4 regions of the Neobacillus sp. NPDC097160 genome follow, and region 2 is predicted to be linked to each of the others. Evidence: riboswitches for the same ligand, from Rfam matches in the RefSeq annotation. Region 2 holds a riboswitch; each other region holds the start of a gene.
What was found. A riboswitch is a leader RNA that binds a small molecule or an ion and turns the genes downstream of it on or off. The one in region 2 is predicted to bind cyclic di-GMP.

Region 1: another riboswitch for cyclic di-GMP. It lies ahead of ACIQXV_RS02455 (anti-repressor SinI family protein); the one in region 2 lies ahead of ACIQXV_RS10295 (hypothetical protein).
Region 3: another riboswitch for cyclic di-GMP. It lies ahead of ACIQXV_RS01210 (anti-repressor SinI family protein); the one in region 2 lies ahead of ACIQXV_RS10295 (hypothetical protein).
Region 4: another riboswitch for cyclic di-GMP. It lies ahead of ACIQXV_RS17240 (hypothetical protein); the one in region 2 lies ahead of ACIQXV_RS10295 (hypothetical protein).

The regions. Positions count from the first base shown of each region.
Region 1 covers NZ_JBIWDU010000002.1:104,928-113,194, forward strand. The annotation lists gene ACIQXV_RS02435 (YtxH domain-containing protein) at 1-306, opposite strand, end outside; gene ACIQXV_RS02440 (DUF1128 domain-containing protein) at 518-742, shown strand; gene map (type I methionyl aminopeptidase) at 783-1,532, opposite strand; gene ACIQXV_RS02450 (helix-turn-helix domain-containing protein) at 1,806-2,135, shown strand; gene ACIQXV_RS02455 (anti-repressor SinI family protein) at 2,206-2,352, opposite strand; cyclic di-GMP riboswitch class I at 2,383-2,474, opposite strand; gene ACIQXV_RS02460 (carbohydrate kinase family protein) at 2,684-3,637, opposite strand; gene ACIQXV_RS02465 (hypothetical protein) at 4,150-4,359, shown strand; gene hutH (histidine ammonia-lyase) at 4,391-5,911, opposite strand; gene ACIQXV_RS02475 (DNA topoisomerase III) at 6,402-8,267, opposite strand, start outside.
Region 2 covers NZ_JBIWDU010000006.1:99,146-107,412, forward strand. The annotation lists gene flgK (flagellar hook-associated protein FlgK) at 1-809, shown strand, start outside; gene flgL (flagellar hook-associated protein FlgL) at 821-1,738, shown strand; gene ACIQXV_RS10275 (flagellar brake protein) at 1,936-2,559, shown strand; gene ACIQXV_RS10280 (hypothetical protein) at 2,965-3,867, shown strand; gene fliS (flagellar export chaperone FliS) at 4,010-4,390, shown strand; gene fliT (flagellar protein FliT) at 4,405-4,752, shown strand; cyclic di-GMP riboswitch class I at 5,007-5,093, shown strand; gene ACIQXV_RS10295 (hypothetical protein) at 5,271-5,582, shown strand; gene ACIQXV_RS10300 (glucosaminidase domain-containing protein) at 5,780-6,448, shown strand; gene flgB (flagellar basal body rod protein FlgB) at 6,597-6,989, shown strand; gene flgC (flagellar basal body rod protein FlgC) at 6,995-7,450, shown strand; gene fliE (flagellar hook-basal body complex protein FliE) at 7,462-7,761, shown strand; gene fliF (flagellar basal-body MS-ring/collar protein FliF) at 7,792-8,267, shown strand, end outside.
Region 3 covers NZ_JBIWDU010000001.1:278,171-286,437, forward strand. The annotation lists gene ACIQXV_RS01195 (DMT family transporter) at 726-1,640, shown strand; gene ACIQXV_RS01200 (EAL and HDOD domain-containing protein) at 1,777-3,006, opposite strand; gene tagU (polyisoprenyl-teichoic acid--peptidoglycan teichoic acid transferase TagU) at 3,249-4,172, opposite strand; cyclic di-GMP riboswitch class I at 4,851-4,940, shown strand; gene ACIQXV_RS01210 (anti-repressor SinI family protein) at 4,970-5,089, shown strand; gene ACIQXV_RS01215 (M20 metallopeptidase family protein) at 5,295-6,455, opposite strand; gene ACIQXV_RS01220 (GGDEF domain-containing protein) at 6,722-7,582, shown strand; gene ACIQXV_RS01225 (flavodoxin domain-containing protein) at 8,121-8,267, opposite strand, start outside.
Region 4 covers NZ_JBIWDU010000011.1:213,024-221,290, reverse strand. The annotation lists gene wecB (non-hydrolyzing UDP-N-acetylglucosamine 2-epimerase) at 1-328, shown strand, start outside; gene ACIQXV_RS17265 (acyltransferase family protein) at 651-1,586, shown strand; gene ACIQXV_RS17260 (DUF5348 domain-containing protein) at 2,129-2,404, opposite strand; gene ACIQXV_RS17255 (hypothetical protein) at 2,478-2,627, opposite strand; gene tagU (polyisoprenyl-teichoic acid--peptidoglycan teichoic acid transferase TagU) at 2,999-3,925, opposite strand; partial or broken gene ACIQXV_RS17245 (dTDP-glucose 4,6-dehydratase) at 4,636-5,085, shown strand; gene ACIQXV_RS17240 (hypothetical protein) at 5,399-5,635, opposite strand; cyclic di-GMP riboswitch class I at 5,817-5,901, opposite strand; gene ACIQXV_RS17235 (transposase) at 6,262-6,717, shown strand; gene ACIQXV_RS17230 (magnesium chelatase domain-containing protein) at 6,771-7,454, shown strand; gene ACIQXV_RS17225 (ATP-binding protein) at 7,388-7,657, shown strand; gene ACIQXV_RS17220 (magnesium chelatase subunit ChlI family protein) at 7,627-7,752, shown strand; gene ACIQXV_RS17215 (hypothetical protein) at 7,893-8,267, opposite strand, start outside.

The DNA.
Region 1 (8,267 bases), on a different contig from region 2:
CGTTTCTTTTGTTTCTTTTAGAATATCCGTAACCTGAGGTGTCAGCTCTTTTAACTCTTCCACCTTATCTGTAATATAAGAAATATCTTCACTAACCTGTTCAAAGGCTGTTTTAATTTTCGCTGCCGTTCCCTTTACTTTATCGGTTATTTCTCCGGGATTTCGAACAATATAGGCAACCTTACTAGAAGTTTTTTGAACGTTTTCCTTCATAGCCTCACGGGTTTGTTTGTCTAATAAGCTAATAGCTCCACCAGCGAGGGCTCCGAGCAGCATGCCCTTCCAAAATTGATTTTTCCTCGTCATCTTAACCTCTCCTTATAGCATATAAATATCATCAAGCGCCCTTCAAAAGGATCTTATCATTATTTTGCTTTATGTAACCTTCCTATGCAAGTCTCACCCGATAACTTTTATTCCCTTTCTTTGGTTAAACTAAACTATACAGAAAGTATGTATTGACAGATACTTTTTAACATGAAAAGATGGGATTATTAATTCGGAAAGGGTGCCCGAAATGAATTTATCAGTAAAATCCGTAGAAAATGTCGAGTATATGATTGAACAAATTAAGGATAAATTAAAAGTGCTAAACCTTGGAGCGATTAAGCCTTCTCACTTTGATGAAGAAATGTATGAAGAATTAAAAGAGATTTACGATATGGTCATGAGAAAGAATTCATTTAGTCCGAATGAAATGCAGGCATTGGTGGAAGAGCTTGGGAGTCTAAGAAAAAAGTAAGGAAAAAACCCGTTATTACATTTGAATAACGGGTTTTTTTTTATTTTTGTTCGGTTAAGATAATGGGGCCATCTTTTGTGATCGCAAGTGTATGCTCATATTGTGCCGAATATTTACCGTCAAATGTTCTTGCCGTCCAGCCATTGTCGTCCATCTTCGTTTGGTATCTGCCGATATTCACCATTGGCTCAATCGTAAACACCATACCTTCTTTAATTCTTGCCCCTTTTCCAGGTAGTCCATAATGGGGAACATCCGGTTTCTCGTGAATCACGGCACCAATACCATGGCCAATAAAGTCACGAACTACAGAAAGACCTTCACTTTCAACATATGTTTGGATTGCATGGCCAATATCCCCAATTCGATTCCCGACAACGGCCTGTTCAATTCCCTTGTATAAGGCTTCCTTTGTTACTTTCAATAAATGATCTGTTTCATCGGTAACTTTGCCAACTGCATAAGACCATGCTGAATCGGCCAAGGCTCCATTGTAATTAACCACCATATCAATTGTTACAATATCACCATCTTTTAATGGTTCCTTTCTAGGAAAGCCATGGCAAACTTCGTCGTTGATGCTTGCACAAGTAGCATATTCATAGCCTTTATAGCCTTTTTGTTCCGGTGTCGCTCCACTTTTACTTAGAAATCCATTAACAAATTCCTCTATTTCCCAGGTTGTTACACCTGGTTTTATTAATTTAGCAATTTCTTTATGGCAGGCTGCAAGTATATCTCCAGCCTTTTTCATCGCTTCAATTTCACGTTGTGATTTAAGGACAATCATTTAGCAGTATCCCCTTCCATTTTTGTTTATTTTTATGTATGTTTAACAATATGGTTCAACGCAGCATCATTATTCGTAAAAAAATAATACTTTAGGTTGGCAACACTTATAATATTACCTCTATCTGCTCATTTTTTCAAAATATCTTAGTTATGAAACGATCTTTCCCAATGTTCATTATATTGTAATATTAACATGTTCTTAATATGGTACTTTTCCATTCTTTTTGGTAGAATATATATATTAATATTAAAAATAGGTGTGTGAGACCCAATGATCGGTGACCGCGTTAAAAAATTTCGCTTAGAAAAGAAAATGTCATTATCCGAACTTGCTGAACAAGCAGGAGTTGCTAAATCTTATTTAAGTTCGCTTGAAAGGAACCTGCAAAAGAATCCATCCATTCAATTTCTCGAAAAAATTGCTGCTGTATTAAATCTTCCAGTTGAGTATTTAATCCATGAGCAAATTGACAAGGATGAATTAGATAGCGGTTGGATGAACCTAGTCAAAGAGGCTATGAATTCAGGTGTTTCAAAGGAACAATTTCGTGATTTCCTTGAATTTAATAAGTGGCGGATCAATCAAAATAATAACGATTAAATAAGCCTTTTTGCTCAAAAAGAAAAGCATTCTACAAAAATGTCGTTTTTTGTAGAATGCTTTCCTTTTTTTAGTATGTACTTGGTGATTCTTGGTGATGGTCTCGATTAAGAAAATCCCGTACATCTTCAATTGATAATCCAAGTTCCTTTGCCTCAAATATGAGTGCCATCCATTCCTGATCGATTACATCCACATCTCTTTCTGTAATAACCATTTTTCTCACCCCTAAAATACATATCGTATTCCAGGTAGCCCGGCCACCGTAGCAAGTTTGATTCTTGCCTTAGATCCTCGGCTTTGCGTCCCTGTTTTTCAACAGGTTTGCCTTTTTCTGTCTCCAGTACAACTTAAGCATTACCGATTACCTTATTTGCTTTTCTCCCGCTAGGTCGATTTACTTAATTCTATATGATATGTTCATTATATCTAGTCCTTTTATAACAGGGTGTTATATTTTGTCACTTTTATTAACTTTCTAACTACTTTTTCATACAAAATATTCCAAAAACCAACATAAAAATCCCTTAATTTAACTTTAACGTAACTCAATTACTGAAGTATTTCTTGAAAGATTCCTGTAATGATTGTTGATTTAATTCAGAACTTACTGTATCACTCGTCTGAAGGGTAATCAACGAACATGATACACCAATTTTACAGGCGTCTTCCGTGCTGAGACCTTTTAAATAACCAAATAAAATCCCTGCAATAAGTGAATCTATTGAGCCAGTCACATCCACAACCGGGACACTTGGCGGTACGATTGCTCCTGCTTCACCATTGTTTGTAAAATAAATGAGGCCTTTCTCCCCTCTTGTGATTACGACTTTCTCAACACCCTTTTTCATAATCACTTCTGCGGCACGGTAGAAATCTCCTTCTGAGGTAATTTCTAGTTTTGACAGGGCCTCAGCCTCTTTATGATTGGCGATTAACCATGTAACACCTTCTAAGGAATCAGGTAATTTATCAGCTTTAGAAACGGATACTGGGGTAATACAAATAGGAATACCTGTATTTTTACAGCTAGTTATCACTTGCCCGATTACTTTTGCAGGAAAATTCGTATCCAGTAAAATCATTTTTGCACTTTGAATATGGCGTATATTGTTTTCAAAGAAATATTCCTTCACTTCATTGTAAATTGACATATTTGCAAAGGCGACCGCCATTTCACCGTCATCATCAAGTACCGCTGTATAGGTTCCTGTGCTTTCTCCGTGGATTATTTCAGTGGGGCTCACATCTACAAAATCTTTCGTGTTTTGCATGAGCCATTCCCCTTCAGTGTCTGCTCCTACATAGGATAATAAAGATGTTTTCAGTCCGATCCGTCCCGAATTTTCCGCAACATTTCTTGCTACCCCGCCTTTAGTTTTCGCACTTATGGCTGGGTTTGATGTTCCGTACGCTAACGGTTTCAATGTTTGAATTTTCCAATCCACATTAGCTCCACCGATACAGATAATATCTATTATTTTTGTTTCCTTCATGTTCATGTCAGCATAACCCCTTTGGAAACATATTTAATTAAGTCAGAGTCTGATTTGCAATCATTTCACCACTATATAACAATTACGCTACTTATCCTTAAAATCCTTTTGAAAAATAATGGAAGAACAAAAAAGTGGGCAGAAAATGAATTTGGAGTCGTGGATTGGTTATAGATAATTTTTATGCTATTTAAATTTGTCTAATTTGTGACCTTTAGCATATAATATAAACAACTTATAAATATACTAAATATTATTAATATTCAATTAATGGTGGTGAAGCATCGCTATGACGATTATTCATGTTTTAAACTATTCGATTCCCATTGCGTTTATTGTGTTTGCCGGTTTTCTGCTTGACCGGATGTGCAAACCAGATAAAACGGAAGAAAAAGCTGGTGAAGAGTGAAAATAAAATTCACTCCTTCAACCAGCTTTTTTAAAAAAAAGATAGAATTCTCTTTTGAAGGTAATTATTTTTCTACTGATTGGGAATGCTACATGCGAAGACGAAAGGAGTGTTGAGTTTGGCACGCGGAGAACATTTTGAACATAAAAAGAAGAACCACCCCGGTAATTTTCCAGAAGACAGTTTAACTGAAAAACATGTAAAAGAAGCCATAGGTGATGAGGAATTCCTTGTGACCCGGGAAGCTTTTAAAAATAGGGTTGAGGAAGATGAAGGGCGAGGAGATACTGCTCGTTTGCTTCCGGAACAGACAGAGTAAAAGGCGTGAATAGTTTCACGCCTTTTTCCTATTAATATTTTTCCGCGCTTAGATTTCTAATAAATTGCGAAAATTCAATAGTCTTTAACCACTCAGCCGCTTTTTCGATATCCTTCGAAAAAATGCGGTCCTGCTTAATTGATGGAACCTGTTCCCGTCCTTTTTCATAGAACATTTTTGTGTGGGATGCCATTTTATCAACACCACGGATTTCTACTGCTTGCATCGCACAAATCAGTTCGATCGCAAGGACTCTTCTGACATTCTGGATAATTTGATAAGCATGTCTGGATGCGATTGTCCCCATACTCACATGATCCTCCTGATTGGCTGATGATGGAATCGAATCAACGCTCGCAGGATGGGCAAGTGTTTTATTTTCTGATACAAGTGCGGCAGCGGCATATTGCATGATCATCGCGCCTGATTGCAGTCCCGGTTCAGGACTTAAGAAAGGCGGCAGGTCATTTAATTGCGGGTTGACTAATCGTTCAATTCTTCTTTCAGAAATATTGGCTAGTTCTGCGACAGCAATTTTCATAAAATCCATTGCAAAAGCGATTGGCTGTCCGTGGAAGTTCCCTCCTGAAATAACCTTTTCACCATCATCAAAAATTAATGGATTATCTGTTGCCGCATTCATTTCTATTTCTAGCTTTTCTTTTACATAATCAAGTGCCTGCCAGGAAGCTCCGTGAACTTGCGGGATACAACGCAGTGAATAGGCATCTTGAACCCTTAATTCGCCCTGTTGGGTGGTTAGTAAACTGTCACTTAAATAGCGGCGAATTCTAGCTGCTGTATCGATTTGCTGTTTATAGCCCCTTGCCACATGCACCTCTTCGGCAAAGGCATCAATAATCCCATTCAGCCCTTCAATGGTCATCGAGGCAATCAGTTCACTTTCATGTGCCATCTGCTCGGCTTCCAAGTAGCCGACAACGCCCATTGCCGTCATCGCCTGGGTACCGTTAATAAGGGCCAGACCTTCCTTTGCATCTAAGGTTACTGGTAAGATTCCCTCTTGCTTCAATGCCTCAAGGGAATCCATACGTTCCCTTTTATAAAAAACTTCGCCTTCGCCAATTAACACTAAAGCGAGATGGGATAGTGGCGCTAAATCACCGCTTGCACCAAGGGAACCTTGCTGTGGAATGACTGGGATTATGTCCTTGTTAACCAATTCCAATAGCTTTTCAATGACAAGCGGTCTAATTCCGGAATATCCTTTTAAAAGTGCGTTTGCACGAAGAAGAACCATTGCTTTAGCAACAACCTCCGGGAAAGGGTTGCCCACACCGCATGCATGGGAACGTATTAAATTAAGCTGTAAGTCTTGTACATGATCTTTATCGATCAGCACATCGCTAAATTTTCCAAATCCAGTCGTTATCCCATAAACGACTCTTGATTCTGAAACGATTCTTTCTACTGCTTCCCGGCTTTTTTGGGCAGCCTCCATACTCTTTTCAGATGCCGTGACCTTTTGTTTGCGGTATAAAACATCTTTCATTTGCTCTAGCGTTAAACTATTCCCTGTCAGCGTTATCATATTTCGCGCTCCTCTACCACTTTAGTATAATAAAGAAAGAGGCTGGATTCCTAATCACATTCGATTTGGATTCCAGCCTCTTTTATAAAAACAATTGAATTTTGAACAATTTTTTGGTGATGCCTCATTGGTATCATTCCATTCATAAAACTATTGGTTTGATAATTATTGTATGTGATGAAAACCTTAATTGTCAATAAAATTTTCTGAATTTTAGCACGATATCACTTTAGCAGGATAATATAGAAAAGCGGAAGCGCCCTGGTCAGCGGCGTATGGCCTGGAGCGCTCCAACTGAGATAAAGGAAACACGAAGAGCCGGAGGCGATTCGATGTTGACTTATCGTAGGGCGGAGAGCGAAGGACACTAGCCGCTAGGGCGCTGGAGCTAGACAATTCTCAAAGTCAATATTTATGCTTACTTATCATTAAGTTAAAAAAGGCTATTCATAAAGATAGTTAATCTTCGTGAATAGCCCCAAGTATGCTGTTAATCAAACTTCAACCCTTTTAATGCTTCGGCTAAAGCATTGTTCAAAGGCTCTTCTTCCTTTTGCTGGTTTTTCAAATACTTTTGTACAGTCCGCTTATCGACTTTACCACCAGATTCTTTTTGGCGGCGAGCTTGGAAGGCAGATAGTTTTTCGCGATATCCGCATTTACATGCAAAAACTTGACCTTCACCTTCACCACGCAGTTCAAGTTTTTTATGGCATTTTGGGCAGCGTGCGTTTGTGACGCGGGCAACATTTTTCCGATGGCCGCACTCACGGTCTTGACATACAAGCATTTTACCTTTTTTGCCATTCACTTCAAGCATCGGTTTTCCGCAGTCTGGACAATTCTTCGTCGAGATGTTATCGTGCTTGTACTTTTTATTACTTGATTTAATTTCAGCAACAATTTCTTTGGTGTAGTTTTTCATTTCGCGAATAAACACATCTTTTTTCAACTTGCCATGTGCAATTTGATCAAGCTTTTGTTCCCACTCAGCAGTTAATGTCGGAGATTTAAGCTCCTCAGGAACTAAATCAAGCAATTGACGGCCTTTAGACGTAATATGAATATCTTTGCCACGATGCTCGATTAAAAATGAATTGAATAGCTTATCAATGATATCCGCTCGTGTCGCAACAGTACCCAGTCCACCTGTGGATTTTAAGGTTTCTGCCAGTTGTTTATTTTTCGTATCCATATACTTCGTTGGATTTTCCATTGCCGACAGTAATGTCGCCTCATTAAAACGGGCAGGCGGCTTCGTTTGACCTGATGTTTGGGCGATTAGTTTGACGTTTAATGTATCACCTTTTTCAATCCGAGGTAAGATCTGTTCTTTCAGATCATCATTTTCATCGTCCTCTTCAAGTCGGTTATTATAAACTTCTTTCCAGCCAAGTGATAAAATTGTTTTTCCTCTAGCAACGAAGTTTTCATCACCGATTTTTGCACGAAGCGTCAATTGCTCGTACTCAAATGCCGGGAATAATACTGCTAGGAAACGTTTAACAACTAAGTCATAAATTTTTCGTTCTTTATCTATAAAGGCTGAAACATTCACATATCCTTCTGTTGGAATGATGGCATGGTGGTCGGATACCTTGCTATCATCAACAAAAGATTTAGAAGCCTTGATCGGCTTTTTTAAGATTTTATTTGTTAGTACGCGATATTCACCAATTCCACATGCCTTCAGACGCTCTGGTATGGTTGGGACAATATCTGATGAAATAAACCGTGAGTCTGTCCTTGGATAGGTTAAAACTTTATGTTGTTCGTACAGCTTTTGCATAATATTTAGTGTCTCTTTAGCGGAGTAACCGAATATTTTATTGGCATCTCGCTGTAATTCTGTTAAATCATAAAGGCCTGGAGAAAAAGACTTCTTTGGCTTCTTTTCAATTTCCGTAACAATTGCATTTTGTTTGCCCAGTTTTTTTACAATCGCATCGATTTTCTCTTTTTCAAAGCTGCGACCGTTACCTTTTGTATCCTGCCAAGTCAGCTTTAATTGGTCTGCCGTTTGGGCTTCGATGCCGTAATAGGTTTGGGCTTTGAAGTTCCTAATTTCATCCTCACGGGCAGCGATGATTGCAACAGTAGGTGTTTGGACTCGACCACAGTTTAATTGGGCATTAAACCTGGTTGTTAATGCACGTGTTGCATTAAGACCGATATACCAGTCAGCCTCCGAACGTGCGACAGCTGATGCATATAAATTGTCATAGGCCTTACCCGGCTTCAAGTTTGCAAAACCGTCTTTAATCGCTTTATCTGTAACAGAGGAGATCCATAGACGTTTAATCGGTTTATTGACTTTTGCTTTATCAATAATCCAACGTGCGACTAATTCTCCCTC
Region 2 (8,267 bases):
TGACACCCATTTTGAATGGAAATGATAAAGATACTGGGATGGTCAACGTATCTGTAGGCGGAGGGCTTTTAGTATCAGGCAGTAACCCTGCCAATCCTCTTAAAATAGTTATTGATGATGTAGTGGATGTAGAAAACGGCATTACGATAGGTGGCGAACCCATTAGTTTAGAATCCGGTGAATTGTTAGGACGGATTGAATCTTATGGAATAAAAGACGGTGGTTCGAAATCAACGATTCCAAGTATGATGGATAAAATTAATGAATTAGCCAGGACTTTTGCTGAGGAAGTAAATAAGGTTCATCTGAGTGGATTGAATTTGGAAAATATCCATGGTGAATTAGACGAAAGTGGGAATCCTCTTAAAAGCGTGGAATTTTTCACAAAAATAGGAACAGATTTTACTGCAAAAGATTTGAATGTAAATCCGGATATCATGGTAAATTTAAACTTAATTTCTGCAGCAACTAAAGAAAACAATGGATCTCCAGATCAGTCCTCAACAGGAAATGGCAAAAACGCTCTGGATATGGCAAAAATTAAATCCGGTATTGGTGATCTTTATCGGAATATTATCGGGCATTTAGGGATTGATTCACAAGAAGCGCAGCGAATGTTGAACAATACGGAAGGGATTGTCAATCAAGTAGAGAATCGCCGCCAATCCATTTCAGGAGTATCCTTGGATGAAGAAATGGCCAATATGATTAAATTCCAACAGGCATACAACGCTGCTGCCCGGATGGTAACGGCAATGGATCAATGTTTGGATAAAGTAATCAATGGCATGGGCCGTGTGGGATTGTAGGAGGGAACTGAATGGGCTTTCGAGTGACACAAAGTATATTAAATCAAAATATGTTGAATAATTTACAGCAAAACAATCGTGCAATGGAAAAGTATCAAAATCAAATATCATCGGGTAAAAAAGTAACAAAACCATCGGACAATCCTGTGACAGTGGTTCGAGGCATGACCTATCGCTCCTCACTAAACGATGTTGACCAATACAAACGAAATGCTGATGATGGATTTGCCTGGATGACGACTACTGATGACGCCCTCAGTGAGGTAAACGCAGTAATACAGCGGGTCCGAGAACTGACGGTTCAAGGTCTTAACGGATCGAATGATGAGGGTGCGCGCTATGCGATTGCGGAAGAAATCAATCAGTTAAAAGAACATCTGGGGGAAATCGCTAATTCGCAAATTGCCGGAAAATATATTTTTGCCGGAACAGATTTTAAAAACCCTCCGTTTAGATTTAGTAAAGATGACCCAAATGCCGAGGGCTCACCAAAAGCATTTCTAAATGAAAACCAAGAAGCATTTAATGTTCAGGTCGGTCAAACAAACAATGTGCAAATCAATGTACAGGGAACAAATGTGTTTAATAATGATGGGGATGGCGGTATTTTTAAAGTATTGTCAGATATCGTTGACTATTTTCATTCACCAGAGGCGGGAACTAATGATCATTTAGCTAAATTAGATGGCCAGATGGATAACCTTTTAAAGGAACGCTCAGAATTAGGTGCCCGTATGAATCGTATGGAGCTAAGCATTTCACGCCTAGATGGGCTGGAGATATCTACGACAAGTTTAGTTTCAAAAGAAGAGGATGTGGATATTTCTCGAGCTATTATCGATTTGAAGTCACAGGAGAACGTGCAGCGTGCTGCTTTATCCATAGGAGCTCGAATCATTCAAACTTCCTTAGTTGATTTTTTACGTTAATTTTTTAAGGGCAGCACATGCAATATTGTGCTTGCTTTTTTTTTATCAAAAAAGAATACAGATAAAGTAGGAAATTATGGTTTTAAAAACCTTCGATACTTATTTGGTTAGTATTTCCAAAAAAACGTTTCATTTATCCTATTATTTTGATAAAATTAAATAGAAAATTAGAATAATTACGATAGTAGGTGTTGTCGATGTATCCCAAGATAAATCAGAACATTATCATTGATATTAAATACCATGATCAATCGTGTCGGTCTATTATTGCAGAAGTTGGGGAGGATGATATTTTAATCAGTCTCCCTTTGGATAGAAATATTATTGGACTGTTAACAGAAGGAACGAAAGTGGATATCATTTTTATGGCAGATGACCATCAATATAAATTCCACTCAGAAATCATTGGAAAGAAAAAAGACAATATTCCTTTATGCCGGATAACCAAACCACAAGAAAGAGAGATTATCAGGATTCAACGTCGAGATAATTTTCGAGTGAATTCCAATTTACGTCTTATTATCAATGAAAATAAGTTATACACCATCAATATTAGCTCAGGTGGACTGCTACTTTCCTGCGGAGTGGATGTACAACTAGAGAAGGGGGAGGAGGTATCGGGGACTTTGTTCGTTCCTAATACGCAGAACAAGGAATCCTCACTAATTCCTTTTCAGGGCGAAATCATACGTATTCATTTACAAGACCAAGAAAGAAAAAATGTTGCGATGAAGTTTACTAAGATGGATAAGAAGGATCAAATGAAAATCGTTCAACATTGTTTTGAAAAACAAAGACAAATGCGATTGAAAACACGATAGTCAAAAGCATGTCAAAAAAAGCTAGAATACATAATAGGCCCTCTTTAATAAGGAGGGCTATAATTTATGTAAACTGATTAAGCAAAAAAAGTAAAGATTTAATCCCTTTTTTATAAAATTCTAACAAATTGTTTACAAATCTTTACAATGTTAGTATGATTATATTGAGCCTTTTCGCTAGAAGAATCGAAAATGGAAGCGGTCCCATTTTTTATAATAATAAAATTTTTTAGTCTTTTTGATGTACACCCAAAAAAAAATTCATAAGAGCGAATCATTTTGTAAAGCATCGTTTATGGAGAGAGTTTGAAAAAAACAAAATTAGTTTTACCTTTTTGTAAATAGGCAAAAATGTTTGTAAAACCAAATCTGTTCAATTCTCATATTCATTTAGGAGGTATTCAAATGAGTTTAAAACCTGCATTATTTGAGATGAAAGAAGCTTTAGTGAATCAAAAAGTAGGTCGATCAGAACAAGATTTCATTCAAAAATTAGAAAATAAAAACCAATTGAGCGCTGGAACCTTAATTTTTTATTTTAATAATTTGATGATGTTGAGTATGAATAATTCTGAACCTGGAAGCCCGTCCCTTGATGATTCAAAAAAAGTCAACCGCAAATGGACTAAAACTGAAATTGAGTTCATGTTTCAATATATTAACGAACGTCAAGAGGAAGGTGCTCTAAATATAACAGAGATATTGGATGAAGTTGCCCAACTCTTAACACGAGGTTATCAGTCTGTAAATTATAAATATTACTCACTTATTAAGGCAAAAAATAATAAAGAAGTAGCCAACCAAAATGCTTATCAATTCATTACCATTACAGAAAATGAGGTTCCCGTGGTATCCACTGAAGTCATAGATGAACCATCTCCAGAACATCAAGTCATTAATAAGGAATCCTCTGAAGACAATGATTTGTTGGACATTTTATCGGGATTAATCACTAACGTACAGCAGCTACCGGGAATTAATCTAAACGAACTTCTAAGAAGTTTATACCAACTGACAAACATGGCGCTTCAGAACCAGGACGCAGTTCAGCAGATAGCGAGTATGAAATCGGAAATCAACCTCGAAAAAGAAGCTATGCGAGAACAGTTAATGAAAAAAGAACAACAGTTTATTCTGGAGAAAAAGCGCAATGATGAATTACAATTAGAGGTTGCTAAGCTGGCAAAAGAAATAACAGCATTTAACAAGTTGGGAGACGCGGCCAAAATTCAACATTTGAAATCATATAATCAAAGACTTAACTACATCATTGATAGTTTTGGTGTAGTCCTTCAAGTTAGCGGTTAAATTTAATTCTTAAAATGAATGTAAAAACGGTATTAGCAAAAAAACATCAATTTATTTTTATCTTTTCTCCTTAACTATTTTTTATTTCAACCGATATAAATAATAACATCAATGAAATGGAAATTGAGAGGAGTAATCAATTATGGCTTTTAGTAATCCATATCAAACCTATCAAAAACAAGCGGTCATTACTTCTAAACCAGAAGAATTAACATATTTGTTATACCAAGGAATGATTAAATTTATTCGGCTTTCTAAAATGGCGCTTCAAAATAATAATCTAGAGGAGAGTCACGGTTACAATCTAAGAGCCCAGGATATTGTGAGCGAGTTAATGGTATCTTTAAAAAAAGGGTACTCCATCTCAGATTCTTTGCTTTCGTTATATGATTTCATGAAGTCTCGTTTAATTGAGGCCAACATTAGTAAAAAAATTGAGATTTTAGAAGAAGTGGAAGGATATGCTTTAGAATTATCGGAAACATGGTCTACGGCAATGAAGCTAAATAAAACTAAGAACTAAGGTCTGATAAAGCAATGGACGAATTGATAACACGTATTTATGACATCACTGTAGAAATGAATCATGCACTAAAAGATGATGATTATGAGAAATTTGATCACCTATTAAATACTCGGAACAGCATAATGATCAAAGTTGATACGGTGAGAGCTGAAATCCCAGGCTTCCAATATACAGCTAAAGAAAAACAATTGTTGGAAGAAACTCGTACCATTGATCAGCGTTTGACATCACTTTTAAAAGTAAACATAAGTGAAACCCAACACTCCTTAAATCAAATGAAACAAAAGGAACAAGTTACTAAAAAGTACCGCCCGTATATCAAACAAACAAATGGAGTTTTTTTAGACTCAAAAAAATAATAGTATGCGTGGTCTCTCATTATCTGATGAGTGATCACGCATTTTTTTGTTTAAAATGACTAAAAATTGAACGAGTAAAAGGTTCATAAATTATTCTGGCACAAATCAAAATTACTGAAAAAAGAATCTTTTTTTGGGTACAACAAAAAAATATATCTTTTGAACTAGTATTTTCGACACAAAATGATAAAATAGTAGTATATTCGCTAATGGTAAAACATTCTATTATTTAAGAAGAATATAAAAAAACCGAATCAAGATAAAGGCACACCTGATGAAAATCAGTGTCGCAAAGCTATAGGGACTAAGGTGCTTTTGTACTATGTCAGCCAGTTTACCAAAAAGATTAAGGTATTATTCATAGGTACTAAATGTCTAGATGAGGATAGATTTTCTGTGTCTACAAAGATATTTATTGTCTATTACCTCCCTTTGGTAAAGGTGAGGTTCTTTTTTTGCGACAATTTGGGAGGAACTTATGTACTCTTTAACAACCCGTTAACGGAGGGAAGATATCCATGACTCATCAACAAGTAATGGACAAACGAACGTATGGTCAGCTTTATAATTTTATGGAATATAAAAAGATGAGACCCTTCTTCGTAAAACCTATTAAAATAACAATGGGAAACCCAATCAATGAAACGTATTACCTGGTAAAAAATGTTGTATACAAGGGAAAGCAGATTCTTGTAATGAAGCAAAAAAAGGATTCAAAGACGATTATGTTGGTAGAAGCGGAAATAAAAGATGGGAAATTAATACATGTTTCTATGGTCTCAGAAGAGGTATTAGTGGAAGTTAGCGGGATGTTAGAAAAAATTATTTAATACTCTATAGGATACTACGGGAAGAACAAATACGGAAAGTGAGAATAATGAGACAAAAAGTTTCAATTCGTTTGCTTGACCACATATTCATATTTCGTGGTCACGTTTCTTCTGAATTTTGCTAATTAATCGATGAAAATCAACAATTTGGATGAATAGTGTTACATAGAATATCTGGGATGAAAGGGTGCTATCCATTGATTAATGGTGAGGATTGGTTTACGAAAACAATGCTAGTTAATACATTATCCAGGACGCAAAAATTACGGTCGCCTATGGAGGGAACCACTTCCGGAGGTGAGAATTTATTTACCGCAGTCTTAAATCAACTTTTAATGCAGCAGGAATTACAATCGACAGTACAACCACAAATCAATTCCTTTGTCCCAAATATTATGAATGAAATCAACCAATATACGAGTAATCAAAACATGCCTTTAAACACGAATGAACCGTTACGATTCCAGACATTAAACGCAGATAAATTAAATCAAGTTTTGGGCGGGAAATTAAAAGGAATGGGCGAGGTTTTTGTTAACGCTGGAAAACGGTTTAATATCAATCCGGCTTTGTTAACAGCTATTGCTCAGCATGAAACAGGGAATGGGAAATCTCGTGCTGCCAATGAAAAAAATAATATTGCTGGAATGATGGGTATTAATGGCTTGAAATCGTACTCCTCCATTGAAGATAGCATTATGGATATGGCTCGCAATCTTAGTAAGAATTATTTAGGAAAAGGCTTATCAAGTATTCCTGGGATTGGTGCGAAGTATGCTCCTATTGGCGCGGATAATGATCCGTCCGGTTTAAACAATCAATGGGTATCTGGGGTGACCAAGTTTTTTGAACGGCTTACTGTGTAACAAGCAGTGATATAGACTTCAGCTATGAAAAAAATGGTAGCTTTGAAGCACTTTTTTATAGTATATTGATATAGAATGTTTTTAATTTTTGATATTTATCAAAGATAATCAAATAAATACGCTCAAGTTGAAAAGGAGAGTTAGCGGCTTGAATAATATTGCCATACTACAATCGGCTTTAGATGCATCCAGTTTACGGCAACAGGTAATTTCTAATAATATAGCCAATGCAGAAACTCCTGGTTTTAAAACAAAGCAGGTAGTGTTTGAGGATATATTAAAGCAACAAATAAACAATCAATCCAAGTTTGTAGGCAATCGGACTGACTCCCGCCATTTTGCGATTGGGTATTCGTCTGCCATTCCTTCTGCAAAAACGGTCAACAATACGAATACTGTCATGCAAAGCAACGGGAACAACGTTGATATCGATGAAGAAATGTCTCGGATGGGAAAAAATTCGTTGTGGTATTATACACTAACGCAGCAACTTACTAGTGAATTCCATCAATTATCAATTGCGATTAAAGGAAGGAGTTAAAAGCTATGTTTGATTCCTTAAATATAAGTGCATCTGCCTTATCAGCTCAAAAATTACGAATGGATGTAACCTCCTCCAATATTGCTAACGCCTCAACTACTCGAGGGAAATTGGTGAATGGAAATTGGGAACCATATCGTCGTAAGATGGTCGTGATGGAACCTAGGGAAAGAGCTTTTAATCAGGTTTTACAGGGGGAAATAAAAAAACAAACCGGGTCCGAGACCAAACTGCAAGGGGTAAGGGTCACGGGAATTGTGGATGATAAAACACCATTCAAGACGATTTTTGATCCTACTAACCCGGATGCAGATAATGAAGGATATGTTAAATTACCAAATGTCGACTTGTCAAAGGAAATGGTCGACTTACTTGCTGCATCTAGAGCCTATGAAGCAAATATTACGACGTTCAATACCGGGAAATCAATGATGTTAAAAGCTTTAGATTTAGGTCGTTAGGGGGCGTATGAATGAATATTTCTAATGTAGGTAGTGGATTAATCAAAATTAATCAAAATCCTTTCCAAAACGTAGAAGTGGATAAAACTAAATCTTCATTTGGAGATGTACTCCAAGGATATTTGGAGAATGTGGATAACACGGTTAAGCAGGCCGCTGACCTAAGTACAAAAGTGGCCACAGGTGAGATTGATAATATACATAATGTAATGATTGCATCACAGAAAGCGCAGATATCATTGGAACTAACAGTAACCGTCAGGGATAAAGCTGTGGAAGCATACCAAGAAATGATGCGCATGCAAATTTAAAGAATGATGGAAAGCTAGGCAGGGTGAGAAATGAATCGATCATGGACAGATCAAATCAAACATACCGGAGAGCGCTTCAGCGATTACTGGAGAGCAAGAAGCCTGAAACAAAAAGGGCTCATTATAGGGACATTTTTATTTCTAATTGTTGCCTTATCGATGTTTATCTTTTTCGCGTCTCGTCCGCAATATGTCCCGCTCTATACGGGTCAATTGACACAAAGGGAAGTAGGAGACATAAAAGCAGAATTGGATAAACAAGGGCATTCAAACTATAAAATATCTGATAATGGAACTATGCTTCTTGTTCCAAAAAAAGACGCATCCGATTTAGTAGTTAGTCTTGCTTCAAAGGGATATCCAAAAGATAACAAAATTAATTACGATATTTTTGGTCAAAATCTCTCATTCGGAGCAACAGACCGCCAATATAACATTCTTGAACGTGAAGCGATGCAAAATCAAATCGCTGAAGTACTTACACATATTGATGGAATCAAAAACGC
Region 3 (8,267 bases), on a different contig from region 2:
TCACGAGTCGTGATCGAGACCGGGACATGGATCGTGTCACGAGTCATCGTCGAATCACGAGTCGTGATCGAGACCGAGACATGGATCGTACAACAAGTCGTCATCGGGATCGGGATCGGGACCGTGATCGAACCACGAGTCGCAACAAGAACCGTGAACAAGATCGAAGGCCGAGAAGTCCCTTTGATGATTTTTTCAGAAGGTTCTAGTGAGAAGTTAGCTACTAGCTAGAAAGATGGGAACTACCAAGGAGGCAGAATACTAATATAATAGCATTCTGCCTTTTAGAGCATGGAAGTTCAGCTATTGCTGTAGTTGCTGTTGGATTAGGTACATATGCTCAAGCGGAAACGTACAAAACCTATGCTACAACTGTTCCGATTGTGTATGATTAGCGTGAATCAACTAAAGGATATTATGCTGGTAACGGGTTCGTAGTAGCGTAAGCAAATAAAAGCACAACTAGCGAAATTGAGCTGGTTGTGCCTTAGTGTTATCTACGTAATACTGGCATTATATCCTGTTCGGCTTCTGCCATTAACAAAAAGGCTTATGCCTGCTTGTTAATGATGTTATGATTTTTTTTGTAAACGATCTCAATGGGGAGAAGGGGGATTCCCCCAAAAAGCATTTAGGAAATCCAATCCATACAATTCAAGTTATTGCAATATTACGGGTTCCGTGATAATCTTATTGCGCTATATATTTGATAGGAGTGGGAAGAATTGAACACCAAGGCTTTTATTTTGGCATCCATCACTGTTATCATTTGGGGATCGAGTTTTGCCGCAATTCGCGTAGGGTTACATGGGGGCTATTCCGCTGGTCACTTAATTCTCAGCCGTTACCTGATCGCATCGGCTATTTTCGTTATTTTTGCATTGTGGCCTGGTGTTAAATTTCGGCTGCCGAAAAAAGAGGATTTGCTTAGAATTTCCGTTCTTGGCTGGGTCGGCATCAGTATTTATCATATTGGGGTTACGTTCGGTGAACAAACCGTGTCAGCAGCGACTGCAGCTATGTTAGTCTCATCTACACCTATTTTTGCCGCACTTATTTCCGTATTTATTTTAAAAGAGCGCATGGGCATGTTTGGCTGGATCGGATTAGCGTTAGGTTTTATTGGTATCGGAATTATTACATTAGGAACAGCTGGATCGTCCTTTCAACTATCGAAAGGCGCTTTTTTAGTGCTCATGTCCGCTGTTGCCACGTCGGTGTTGTTTGCTTATCAAAAACCGCTTTTGAGCCGCTATACATCGATTGAATTAACCGCTTATTTCACATGGGCCGGAACGTTACCATTTTTTATTTTTTCCCCCGGATTGTTTCATGATATTCAACATGCAACAATGGAAGCGAATTTATCTGCACTCTATATTGGTATTTTTCCAACGGCCATCGGCTATGTCACATGGGCCATGGCACTCTCCACCGGAAAGGCCAGCGCCGTTACGAGCATGTTGTATATTGAACCGGTATTTGCCATCCTTGTTGCTGGGGTCTGGCTTAATGAATGGCCTACTATTCTTTCAATAAACGGCGGTGCTATCGCCATTGCTGGTGTCATTGTTGTCAATTTACTAGGATCAAAGCAGCACTCCCCCGCGAAGAAACAGCATAAGGCGGAAATAACCTAATTTGGTTTCATAGTATTGTTCGCAGATAGCATCAAAATGGTAACTTAATAGTGTTAATCCAAATAGAACCGAGGGATATTCTCTTGGTTTTTCTTGTTTTTTGGAAATTGAAGCAGAAGAACCGCCCCCTTGCTCCTTAATCTTTCATCAAATTGCTCGTCCATTTAAATGCTTCATTATAGCATTGAAGGGCAATTTCATCCTCAATTTGCAATTTCTCACAACAAGAACTAACATCATTCCAATTTCCTTTTTCAATGGAGATGCCTAAATCCAATGAATCTTTTAACTGATTAGAATTCCCTTTTAGTGCTTCGCAGATGTTTTCTTGAAGCGGCATTACCCTTAATACCTCATCCATCTCCATTCCTAACAATACATCCATAAGGGAAAACATTCCGGTTAAGAAATACGATGATGATTCCTTGCGCAAATTTTTATGTAAGGCAATAAGCTCACACATTTTTGCTCTAGTCAGGCTATTGTTAAATATTTCTCTAGACCATTCACTCTTTCCAGTGATATTTCCTCTGATTGCAAGAATATAGAGCCATTTTTTAAGTTCATTTAACCCAAGACGGATAAGTGCCTGTCTAATTGAGTTTATTTTACTCTTTGGGCGAAATGCTGGGGAATTAATCAGTTTAAGAAGCTTATATGATAATGATAAATCTTGTTCAATTAACTGGGTTATGTAATCGAGATCAGGTTCACTTATAGATAAATGATTGATAATGGCAAAATAATTTTGAAAATACTCAGGAACATCCCGAGTGGAAAGAATGATAGGCCTGGAAAAAAAGTAACCCTGAAAATATTCATAGCCTATTTTTACAGCGGAGTCAAACTCTTCTGAGGTTTCAATCTTTTCGGCCAGCAGTTTTATATTATATTTTAGGGAAATTTCCTCAATTGTGTGCCTCATTTGCTCTGTTGTCTCTCTGAAATCCACCTTAATAATATCTGCATATTCCATTAGGGAGTAAGAATGGGGATTATCCCTATTAAAAACAAAATCATCGAGCGCAATTTGATAACCCTTACACTTAAGTTCATTGCAAATATCCAATAGTTCCTGACTTATTTCAACAGTTTCTAATATTTCTACTACTATTTCGTTCGGTTGGAAATAAGTCGGAAGCCTTAATTGAAGTAGTTTTTCTGTAAAATTAATAAAACAAGGTTTCCCACTTGAAAGTTCATTCATTCCAATATTAATAAAACTATTAATAATAACATCTGTCGTAGCCATATCTCCGTTAATTTCAGGAAACTTGTTCTCTTGATTATTCCGGTAGAGCAACTCATAGGCAAAAATTTCTTTCCTTTTCGTGAATATTGGCTGCCTGGCGACAAAAGCCTCCATTCTAATCCCCCTCAAATTAGCAAAATTGCGCGAAAATGATCCTAATTTATCTGTCGAATTTTTTGTTATATTTGGATATTATAAATTAAATATATCGTAAAACGAAATATTGCTCAACTGAATTTTCAAGATTATTGGTAATTATTGAAATTTTTCCAAGAAAGTTAATAACGAAAAGGAGTTTTCATTTTTTTCTCTTAAAAAAAAAACTGAATGGGATTATCCATTCAGCTTTCGACACTTTAATTTAATTCTAATTGTGTCTTTAATTCAGTTTGAACCCTTTGTTTTTCTTCAGGTGAAACCAATCCATAATAAATTTTATTGATCATTGTTCCTTGTTCTTTTATCTCCATTTGCTGAATGTTTTTTCCGGCCTCTTTATAATTTTTTTGAATGTCCATGAGTTGATCAAAAGTTAGGTTGGTCCTTACATTTTTGCCAAGGGCGGCGAAAATATCAGAGAAATTAGTCAAACTTGATACACTTGCTCCTTCCTGAATGACTCCCTGAATGATTTGGCGCTGCCTTGTTTGACGGCCAAAGTCACCCCTTGGGTCTTCGTAACGCATTCTAGTATAGCTTAAAGCTTTTTCACCAGACAGATTCAATGCTCCCTTTGTAAAATGGAATCCATCTTGCGTAAAGTCTAAATCATTCTGGACTGTAATTCCGCCAACAGCATCAACGATATCCTTAAATCCTTCCATGTTTACCTGCATATAATAATCGATTGGAATATCAAGGAAATTCTCAACTGTATCCATTGACATTGGGATTCCACCAAATGCATAGGCATGGTTAATCTTATCTTCTTTCCCTTTTCCTATTATTTCAGTACGGGTGTCACGCGGAATACTCAGCATTTTTACTGAATTATTATTTGGATTTACGGCCAATACGATAATTGTATCAGAACGACCTTTGTCCCCTTTACGTTCATCCACACCTAACATTAATACGGAAAATGGGTCTTTGTTTTTGAACGTTACTGGTTCTTGACGTTTTTCCGATTGTTTCCGTTCAATTGGCTGGTGCATTGTTTCGACAGCATTTTTAAAAGATTTATATACTGTAAAAGCATAAGCGCCACCAGCAACTAACAAAACTAAAAGGATAATTCCAGTTACTTTAAGCCACTTTCTTTTCTTTTTAGTAGTCCTCATTCGGCAGATCCTCCAAAAAATATACAATTTTTTTACATCTATCATATAGAATAGCAAAAAATTCGTGGGGTGAATATAAAAAATGTGAGATTTTCCCTTTTGATTGACACTCAACTATATTTGGCTTGTGCCGTTTTTTTTATTTACTCTCTTTTAAGAACAGAAGAAATGGATTTGGTTGAAAAACATGCTAATACATTATAATGAACAGAGCGTTCTTTATTGAATGCAAAAAAAGTAAGGAAACACGAGATTTAACGATAAAAAGAACGATAATTGTCGTTATTTAGGTGAAAAGACCTGTTTGTTGGGTTTTTCAAGTTTACTATTTTAGCATATACTCAACTTAGTGGTTCATTATAAAGAACGACTACTCCGAATCGTTCTGGCTACATAAGAAGATAAATTGCTTACTATCAAACGGATTCTAACGATTTAAAAAGGAGGGAGAACAAATTATATTTGCTAGATTAATACATGGGGAATTAAGCGGATTTTGTAAATATTTTGTAGGAATTTGTAATAAATTAAATAGGAAACCTTTTAGTAAAACGACAAAATACAACAATTTAATAAAATAGGACTAGATATAATAAAGATATCATCTTTGAATTAAGTATATAAACCTATGAATGTTTAGTGGAAATGGTAAAATTGTATTGTTTCAATGGGATTTGAAACAGAAAAAGGCAAACCCTTTGAAAAAAGGGGACGCAAAGCCGAGGGTCTAAGGCAGGTGCTACATGCTATGATGGCCGGGTTACCTGGAATACGTGTGTATTTTAGGGGTGATAAGGATGTTAATGACAGACCGAGAAGTTACGGACATCGACAAGGAATGGCTGGAACTCATTTTAGAGGCAAAAGAATTGGGATTATCAATTGAAACCGTTCAGGCGTTCTTACATCAAGATTAGCTACAAGTAAAATACCTGTGAATAACTAGCATACATACAAAAAATTTAAAGCATTCTGCAAAAATTATCTTTTTGCGGAATGCTTTTTTTCTCCTTGCCAAATTGCAATCCAATATTTTGGCTTTGCGAATGGATTTCCTTTGTCATCTATGCCGTTTTAAACACCAAACGAAGCTCCATTCTTTCTACTATATTTATAGTTGATTTAGGCATTCAAAGCCAATTGAATCATCAGCTCGATCCCAGCGGGGATGGCGGCTTCGTCGATGTCAAATTTTGGATGGTGGTGCGGATATTGACTATTTTCACTTTTCATTCCGACGTTGATGAAGGCTCCGGTTTTTTCCTTTAAATAATAGGAGAAATCTTCAGCGCCCATTACTGGTTCCTTTTCCACGAAGACATTTTCGCCAAAGGATTTTTTGATAATTCCCTTCGCAACTTCGCATGCCTCCGGGTGATTGTACAATGGCGGCGTTCCCTCGATAAAGTGGTAGTGCCCCTTTGCGCCAAAGCTTGCGCAAATAGCTTCCGTTAGCTGTGCTGTTTTTTTGTGCATCAGTTCGGCTCCTTCAAACGTCAACGCTCGAATCGTTCCTTGCAGTGTAACTTTTTCAGGAATAACATTATAGGAATTGCCTGCTTGCATCCCGCCAAACGAAATGACGCCTGCATGCAGCGGGTTTAAGTTCCTGCTGACAATCGATTGAAACGCCTGAATAAGGTGGGTCGCGATGTAGATCGGGTCCACCGTTTCATGTGGATAGCCGCCATGACCTCCTGTTCCTTCAATTGTGATGTCAAAGTCGTCGCTCGAGGCCATGGCATAGCCGGTGGCAAAGCCAATTTCTCCAAGCGGCATTCCAGAGATATAATGAATGCCGTAGATAGCATCGACTCCGTCTAAAATCCCTTCTTTTACAAGCTGTTGTGCGCCGCTTGGCGAGGCTTCCTCAGAGCTTTGAAAAATTAAGACAATATTGTTTTTTACAAGATGTGGATTTTCGCTCATCCATTTTGCAGCCGCGAGCAATGTAGCAGTATGACCATCATGGCCGCAGCCGTGCATAACGCCGGGGACCGTTGAAATATACGGCTTGTTTTCTCCTTCTTCATGAAGCGGCAGGGCATCCATATCGGCCCTTAGCGCAATTGTCTTTTTTCCTTCTGTTCCTTTAAAAAAAGCAATCACATTGGGTGCTGAAAACCGCGAATCTGTCGGAATACCAAATTCCGTTAATTTCTCTTTTACATAGGCTTCTGTCTTATATTCTTGTCCTGATAACTCCGGGTGCATATGAAAATGCCGGCGCTGCTGAATCGTCCAATCAATTAGCTCTGAATCTACTAATTTTGTCTGTAACATGGTTGCTCCTCCGTGGTGGTTATTTTTCTAAAAATAAACGTGGATAATTATACGATTATCTTAATATATATTCACGTGGAATGCAACCAGAAAGGAACCAGTGAATAGTGTCATGCGCCCATTGAACAGATTCATTTACCAATAGGAAAACAGGATTTTGCCATTATCACGTTTTGTAATTAATGTCATTTATTTGTTTATAGTCCAACTTTCAACAAAATATGATACTATCAAAGATATTACAGAATCGAAGGGGAAAGAAGATCATGTCGTTAAGTGTTAAGTTGGAAACATTTCGGAAAATGCCTAAAATAATCTTAGTTCTTTGCATGGTATTGACGGTGATCCCGGGTTTTTTAGCTAGATTGGATATGTTTTATATTGATGATATGGTTTGGTTTTTATTGCTGATCCCATGCTTTATTTTTTCCTATTATTTAGGGTTTGTCGGCGGGCTTTTTGCGGCATTGACGGTTAACATCTATCATCTGTTTTGGTTTACTTATGAAAAATACCTGCTAATGGCGGAATTAGTCAACCAGGAATTATCACTCCATGTGGGTGTGGCTATCGTCACATTTTTGTGTGCAATTGGTGTTGGATTATTGTCGGAAAAACTAACCGAAAAACAAATGCAGCTACATAGCTTGAATCAAAAATTAAAGCATTTAGCCTTATATGATTCTCTAACAAGCCTCCCAAACCGCCATTATTTCATGGAAAAATTATCCAAAAATTTGCATGGAAGTCAACCGGTTTCCCTGTTGTTTGTTGATTTAGACGGATTTAAAAAAGTAAATGATACCTATGGTCACGAAGAGGGCGATCATATATTAATAGAAGTAGCGAATCGGTTAAAACACTGCTGCAATGATTCTATGTTTGTAGGCCGCCTTGGGGGCGATGAATTTATTGTCTTGTTAGTGGGGGCAGATCAAGAAACATCCATTGACATCGCGACGGAGATCTTGAAGAAGCTACAAATGAATGTACATGATTTGAAGATCTCGGCCAGCATTGGCATCGCCTTAGCTAAACCTGGCGATACCCCTTCATCCCTATTAAAAAGTGCGGATACCGCCATGTATCATGTTAAATCCACTGGAAAAAATGCAGTCGGTGCCTGAACTAAACCATAGTCATTTTTTGAAGAGCCAACATGCATGTTGGCTCTTCTTCACTTTTAGGGTCATTGCCTCCGGTGCGGGTCTTGAAGGACATGTTAATCAAGGTTCCTTGTTGAAAAACTTTGAGTGAGGATATCCTATCAGGGATGAGCTCCAATATGTGCGGATTACGACTTAAACGTCTTTAACGGCTTGATGAAGACTATTTTGCAGGCTTTGGAGCAGGGTTTTGGTCTTCATTGGCTTGATGAAGACCATTTTGCTAGCTTTGGAGCAGGGTTTTGGTCTTCATTGGCTTTATGAAGACCATTTTGCGGGCTTTGGAGTAGGGTTTTGGTCTTCATTAGCTTGATGAATTCATTTCTCTGGAAAATTTGCCAGAAATGAATCCAATACCTCTCAATGGATGCATTTCATTCGGGATTTTTACCAGAAATGAATCCAATGCCCCCTTAATGAATCCATTCATTCACACTTTCCTCCTAAAACGAACTTTTGTTAGATCCTTACCACTGAATTTTGGTGTCAGGTACCAGTTTCAAATTAATTCCAAATGGTGCCTGACACCATTATCAAGTTTATTCCAAAATACCCCCACGAATTTCCGGCAGCGAGCAAAATCTGTTGCTTGCAGCGCAACCTCGACCTTCAGTGTGACCTCCAAACGACTGTGAACATAGAGCAT
Region 4 (8,267 bases), on a different contig from region 2:
AAAAATCATTGAGCCCTTAGAAGTCTTAGATTTTCACAATTTCCTTTCAAGGTCCTATTTAATACTTACTGATAGTGGTGGTATTCAAGAGGAGGCTCCAAGCCTAGGAAAACCAGTATTAGTAATGCGTGATACGACTGAGAGACCTGAGGGTATAGCAGCAGGCACATTGAAACTGGTTGGAACAGAAGAAGAAGTTATTTATCAGACTTTTAAACTGTTACTTGAAGACAATGCAGAATATGAAAAAATGAGTCAAGCTAGTAATCCATATGGAGATGGATTCGCAAGTAATAGGATAGCTGATTTGTTGGAGGAAAAAAATTAGGTTTGTATTCATACTAATGGAAAAATTAAGGGACATATATCGGTGGCCCCAATCAGCTTAAGTTTAATGCAGCAAAGTGTGAAATTAGTTCAAAGAGGTGAGGCCACTCTGTTTTTTATCTCTTGGAGCGATAAGTCTTTATGCGGAAGATAACGAAGTCATCGCTTGTGGAAATCATACTTAAGTATAATTTCACAAGCGATGACTGTATTCCTTCTTTTCTAATTTAAAACATATTTAATCCTTGTAGTTATAAAGATAAGAGTTCCATTGTCTTAAAATAGGCTTATCCTTATTAAGATCCTTGGAGGAAATTTAATGAATGGTACAGGTGTTAGGTCATTCTTTTCCAACTGAAAATATTTCAAAGATTGCTTCATGGTTAAATAATTTTATTTATAGTTTCCACATGCCCTTATTTATGACTATGTCGGGATTTCTATTCATTTATTCCGGTGGAATTAAAAATAATTATAGTAGTTTTATTCAAGGGAAATTTAATAGATTAATAATACCTTATATTGTATTAAGTTCAGTAGGTTTTGTCCCAAAGAGTTTTTTATCGCAATTTGCAATGAGACCAATAGATTTGAGCTTTAATGTATTTATAAGAAATTTATTCATACCAGAAGAAAATGTAATAATATTCTTTTGGTTTTTACCAACATTATTTTTAATATTCTTAATAAGTCCTATTTTTTTGAAACTATTAACAGAAAAGTCCTATATTATATTATTTACTTTATTATTAGTTTTAACAAACATTTTAAATCCGTTTATTAATATTAGTCATTTTAACTTGAACGATGTAGCTTTTTACTTAATATACTTTTGGATAGGTTATTTGCTTGCCAAATACTATGAATTTATTAAGTTTATTATAAATAAAAGCTATGTGTTAATATTAAGTACATGTATTATGATAGTTGCAACTTTTAATCAATATGATTCAAGTTTTTATAAATTGTTGATAGCAGTAATAGGTATTACTATGTCACTATCTTTTGTAAACTTTTTGGAGAATTATAATACAAAAATTCTAAATTACATTGATGGTTATTCATATCAAATTTACCTTTTATCTTGGTTCTTTCAAACGTTCTTTATGATATTAATCGGTAATGTATTTGACATTAATTACTGGGTAACACCTTTATTTATGTTTCTAGGAGGGTTAATTTTGCCTGTATTAACTACGAAGGTAGTTAATGCGTATTTGCCGAAGCTAAATATTTTAATAGGGATGAAATACAAATAACCCAATTAAATCTAACTCTTCTCTTAACAGTAAAAAGTACACAAACCTCTCCACCTTGCCCTATCTGGGGGCTAGTGGGGTCAGACCACTAGCCTTGCTCGCATTGAAAAATAATACAAAAATGCAATGAAAAGTATTCACTTAAAATAAAAAAACTCCTATTGTAGAAGTTGTTGACCTTGTTTTGTTCCCTTAAACAAACAAGTCTTCTACAAAGGAGTTTTTACTTTGAGTAATAAAAGTATAGGTCAAGAAATGCTAATATTGTTTTTGACATCCTTAAATTACCTAAAGTTGACGGTATTTCCAATCCAGAAATTGACAAGTATAATGACCCTATATTGTATAATTCTGGAGACGTCCCACAAAAAAATGTATATTGCCATTGAAATGTGACACGAGTGCCAAATCTCAGAGCCACTTAAGACAAATTCTAGTGACAATCCGTGCCATCTTAAGAACCTCGCTGGCATAATGGTGTTACTGACGTCCGATAATGTCTTGAAATTGCCGGTGTCCATTGTCTGTAATCTGACTAAAATTCAGACCGAAAGAATGGGGGGGGGCTCGCAACCTGCCCTAGCTCCCCCTAGTACTAAATATACCTGATAGATTTCGTTTGTCTTTAAATAAAATTTTGTGTCATTTCGGCCAACGATAATATGCCATTCCCTTCCGAGTTCTATACGGCACGATAGCTTTCTTCCATCCCCAAGGTGAAGCTCAAACCAATCACCATCAAGTCCCTCTCCTAGTAATGGGGAAATAAGTTGAAAACGATGTACTGCAATTTCTTCTGCTTTTTTTTGATCCCTCATGTTAACACTCTTCTCAATGTGTATACCATGAGTGTAAATCAGCTTCTTTCGGACAAAAATGCAAACGGGTATGTCACCACAAATTAATATTTACAATTGGACGGACAATTCGCCCCAGCCATCCAGAGGCATCGCCCACCAGCCGTCCTAATCTTTGAAGTGCTGTCATTGAAGTTGCGGATGGCAAATCCAATGGGATATTTTCCTGTTTTGTTCGAAGCATGATAGAAACTAGGCAACCAATCCAATAATCTACAAAACTGTTAAACCAAACTTCCCACCTAAAAAGAGTAAATTCATCCGCAGGAATATCGTACAATAACCATAGTTGTTTTTTTGAGGGACGTCTCCCGTATAACCGTTGGTCCGGTTATACATTATGGGAGGCGTCTTTTCCTTTCTACAAAATTAGACAATATAAGGTCAATATACTTGTCTAATTCTGGACAGGCAATACCGTCATCTTTCGGTAATTTTGGGTTATCAAAAACATTTAAGACATTGTTCCAAATGAAAAAAGGTATAATTCTATCATCTAATGGGAATTATACCTTTTTTCATTATTAGCAATTTATAGTATCTCTTTTTTCAGTTCTAGTTTAATTCTAATTGAGTCTTCAATTCATTTTGAACGCGTTGCTTTTCTTCTCCTGAAACCAGTCCATAATATATTTTATCTATTTTGGTTCCTTGTTCCTTTATCTCCATTTGCTGAATGTTTTTACTAGCTTCTTTGTAATTTTTTTGAATGTCCATTAGCTGATCGAATGTTAGGTTTGTCTTTACATTTTTGCCTAGTGCAGCGAAAATATCTGAGAAGTTAGTCAAGCTTGATACACTTGCCCCTTCTTGAATGACTCCTTGAATAATTTGGCGCTGTCTTGTCTGACGGCCAAAGTCGCCTCTAGGGTCTTCGTATCTCATTCTAGTATAGGCTAAGGCCTTTTCTCCATTAAGATCTAATTGTCCTTTTGTAAAATGGATTCCATCTTGAGTAAAATCTAAATCATTCTGGACTGTAATACCACCAACAGCATCTACAATATCTTTAAAACCTTCCATGTTTACTTTCATGTAATAGTCAATGGGAATATCAAGGAAGTTTTCAACTGTATCCATTGCCATTGGAATATCGCCAAAAGCATATGCATGATTAATTTTATCTTCTTTCCCTTTCCCTACTATTTCAGTCCTTGTATCACGTGGAATACTGAGCATTTTTACCGATTTATTGTTTGGATTGACGGTTAACACAATAATGGTGTCAGAGCGACCCTTATCCCCTTTTCTTTCGTCAACACCAAGCATTAGTACAGAAAATGGGTCTTTTTCCTTGAAAGTAACTGGAGCCTTACGTTTTTCAGATTGTTTACGATCAATTGGTTGGTGCATCGTATCGACAGCATTTTTAAAAGATTTATAAACGGTGAAGGCATACGCTCCCCCTCCAATTACTAATACGAGAAGAATAATACCAGTAATTTTCAGCCATTTTTTACTTTTCTTTTTTTGAGACTTCATTCGATTAAATCCTCCAATATATCTATAAATATTTCAAACCTAGTAAATAGATTACCAGAAAAATAGGAAATTATATATAGAAAAAATGTGTAAAATGTCGTTTTGAATTTAGAAGGGACGGCTTTCATCCAATATTAAAGCTGCTTTTTTACTATTAATTATGTCGAAAATGCAGAAATGTATTAAATGAAATGTTGAATGATGGTGATAGTCGTTGAAAAAGGAATTGTTACCGTCATTCCAAAGGTACTCTAGCTGGTACCATTGCCAATATTGCCTTTGTAGCCATTGAGAATGTAAAGATTGTTGGTAAGGTCGCCAAAGGTGAAATGACTGTATTAGAAGGCCTAAACAAAATGGAGATTACTACTACATCTATTGTAGCAGGGCTTGCAGCGGGTGAGAAGATACATTAATTGGTGCTCAAATAGGAGCTGTCTTGGGACTATTCGGTGTGGACATTGGTGGTTTTGTTGGCAGAACTGTAGGATATATGGTAGGGTCTAAATTTGCAGAGACCGTCGTTAAGGGAGTACAAAAGGTAAGGGGAAGTAGCCACTACTACAGGTATATCATTTGTTAAAAGTGTTTCATCCAATGTCAAAGAAATTAAAGGTTTAGTCCGTAGCCTTTTTTCATGATCTTCCTTAACATTCCGAATTTCAGGGGCAGAACCAGTAGCTATCAAGTTAAGAAAAGTAGCTGGCTTAAAGCTTATTCCCTTAACCATTTTTCGTGTGCTTAATGATGAGAAGGTACCAGTATATGGTGACGGCAAAAATATCCGTGACTGGTTGCACGTACTAGATCATTGTGCTGCTATAGATCTTGTTCTACATGAAGGTGTAAATGGTGAAATCTATAATGTTGGCGGTCATAATGAGCGAACAAATTTAGAAGTTGTTAAAACTATAATTAGCACATTAGGAAAATAGGAAGAACTAATAGAATTTGTTATTGACCATTTAGGTCATGATAAGCGCTATGCTATTGACCCTACAAAGTTGGAGAAATTAGGTTGGAAACCGACTTATACATTTGAAACGGGAATTGCTCAAACCATTGAGTGGTATTTAGATAATAAATGGTGGTGGGAGCAAATCATTAGTGGGGATTACAAGAATTATTTTGAAAAACAATATACGTTTCATCAAGATTAATTAATATATTTGTAGGACTGTCTGTTTTTTATACAGACCGATTACTTGATACAAGCATTTCTTGGGGCAAAAAAATCTGCATCTTACATACATAATGCAGATTTTTTTTCATCCAGATTGTCATTGATTAAGTACTTACTAATGTTTTCTTGATTTGATCGGATAAAGTTTTGTAGGCTGTCCGGGATAAGCTTGTCCACACACTCTAGAGTATGTGGATTCAAGGAGACCTTTAACAATGCTTTTTCTTGCATATCTAGACATTTAACTGATACCTTTAGTTTTTTATTTGCTATTTCTACGATTTGATATCTCATTGGGCAGTCGCACGTATACTTGGTTTGAATAGTCTACAGAATGCCTGTTTAAGATTTTCAAGGCATTCTACTCGTATTCTTTCTTCACAGACAAAGTCATTAAGCAATTCACTTTTTAACCTAGAGTAAGTCATCGAAATTTGATCATCTGCTTGCTTATTTACATGATTTTGTTTTGCTTCATGTAGTAATTCTCTTTCATAGTACTCAACAGAACCGAATAAAACAGTCATTCTGGTTTCCACCCTTCTTCGAACTAAATTTAAAAAGGTAATTTTAAATACTAGCAAAACTCTACTGCTTTCCTTTTTTGTACTCCTATTCTCTTTAAAAAGAAAAAAAGCCCACAAAAAAGATTGGTGGCCAAAATGTATGTTAGGCTAATAAAAAAGCTTTAGCTGTATATCCAATCCATTTGGCAGCCCGACTATCATAGCACTTTCGCCTTAGATTCGCAGCTTTGCGTCCCCGACTTTCGAAGGGTTTGCCTTTTTCTTATTGATACTTTTATACTATTACTAAGAAGTGCATTTTTCAACAAAATTCATCATTTTTTGCAAAAATATACAGGACGTTAGGATCAGACCCCCACTCAGCTAAAGTTTAAAGCGGTAAAGCACAAAGGTTTAATCCAAGAGCTAGTCTCTATGGTTTTGTTCTTTAATTTGTCAGAATTTATTATCAAATTTGGTAGGAATTTAGAGGTTTTTGTTGAATTACGTATTTGGTAAGGAACTTAGTTGAGAGGGGTGCCCTAGTTGTCAAGAAATCACCGCATTTGGTTTCCTGGTGCCAAGTATCATATTACGAACCGAGGTAATCGGAGGGCTGCTTATTTTATGATGATTTTGATCGTGAAGTGTACATAGAGCTCCTAGAAGAAACACGTAATTGTTATCCTTTTTGTCTCCACACCTACTGCCTCATGACCAAGCACATTCATCTTCAATTAGAAACCCTTCACCATCATCCAAAAGATATTATAAAAATGCTGAATTCTAGATATGCAATGTATTTTAATAAACGTCATCACCTTGTAGGTCATGTTTTTCAAGGCAGGTACGGAGCAGAACTAATTGATACTGCGGAGTATCTATTGGAAGTTAGTAGATATATTCATATGAATCCAGTTGAAGCGAAAATGGTGAAGTTTCCTCAAGATTATCGGTGGAGCAGCTATATGGCTTATATATCGAACTCCACAAATCCACATGTTACAACCTCAAAAATATTATCTCATATTCTTGAACCGCAGAAAGAAAATTACCGCAAATTTGTTGAAGGTGCAGTAACTATAATTCCTTCAAAATCTTAGTGTAATGGAACATTTTAAAAAGTTTGATAAGAAATAGTAGGAGGTTATTTTCAATGGCTGTAAAAGCGTTCAGTATTGGATTAAAGGGGCTAGAAGGTTATCTAGTGCAGGCAGATGTAAGGATCAAACCTGGTACGGAATCGATGGTGATTGTTGGTTTGCCGGATGCCTCAGTAAAAGAGTCGAGGGAACGTGTCATTGCGGCACTTGGTCATTTTGATGTTGATGTTACCGATCGAAAGATAGTCGTTTATCTTTCACCATCAGAACAAAAGAAAAATGGGCCACTATTTGATTTGGCCATCGCGATTGCTGCTTTAAAAGAGCTGAGTTTGATAAAAGTGGCGATTCCAATGGATACTGCGTTTATTGGTGCATTATCTCTTGATGGCATGGTTGTAAAAGCTGAGGGGATGCTGCCGGCTCTGATTGCTGCCAAAGGTTTGAGTTTAAAGAAGATCTATTTGCCGTATGATCCTGCAATTCCTATCCAAATGTTAAAAGATTTGGATTGTATTGTGGTTCAGCATATCGAAGAAGTAGTCCAGCACTTAGAAGGGCATGAACTACTGCCTTTTCTCCCTAATTTAACTTCAAATGATCACATGTCACTTTTTTCGATTCACCGCAAAAGAATTTCCGATCGCCACAAAAGAATTTCCGAAATGTTATTGGCCACGAGCAAGCAAAACGGGCACTTGAAATTGCTGCCGCGGGTGAACATAATGTGCTCATGAGCGGCCCGCCAGGGTGTGGGAAAAGCTTGCTTGCAGAAACCTTTCCTTCCATATTACCGACCCTTACAAATCAAGCGCAATTAGAAGTCATGAGCCTGTACCAGTTGGCAGGGGAGAGCAGAAACCTTCATCAAAATGCATCCCCATCATTCAGCACCTTCGGTGGCCATTATTGGCGGAGGCTCTTAACCGGGTTCAAATAAAGATTATTCGACTGGCAAGAACCATATCAGATCTAGCAGGAGAGGATAAAATAACCGACACAGCCATTTGGGAAGCAATGACACTAAGAAGATAGGGATTTCATAAACAGCAAGCTGTTGCGAGGGAGACATAACTTTTTCCAATACAGTCTAACCCACTGGCGACATCTAGCATTTCTGCTTTACCGCATTAAACTTTAGTTGAGCGGGGGTCTGATCCCATAGCCCTCATAAATCATTGAATTTTCCTTAGATAAAAATTCTTTATCGCTCCAAATGCTGGTATTATGGTCCCTACGGCTACCATAATATTTTCAAAATAAACATATAAAGCCTTTTTTCGTAGCTCCATAAAATACTGATTTCCATCTAAGTATTCCATAATAACGAATCCTAAAATTACCAGTACCCACGCGTAGATACCAATTAAGGCCCGCCAAACAGGAATTTTATAAATAGTAATCTCTTTATCTCGTTTCTTATTAGCATGAGGTAAAAGTGAAATAGTTAATAATATAACCGTAATATCACTAGCATCAATTAAAAACTTGGATGAAAAAATACGATGATATATTTCTTTAAAAAGGAATAGTAGGAAGCAAAATAGAAG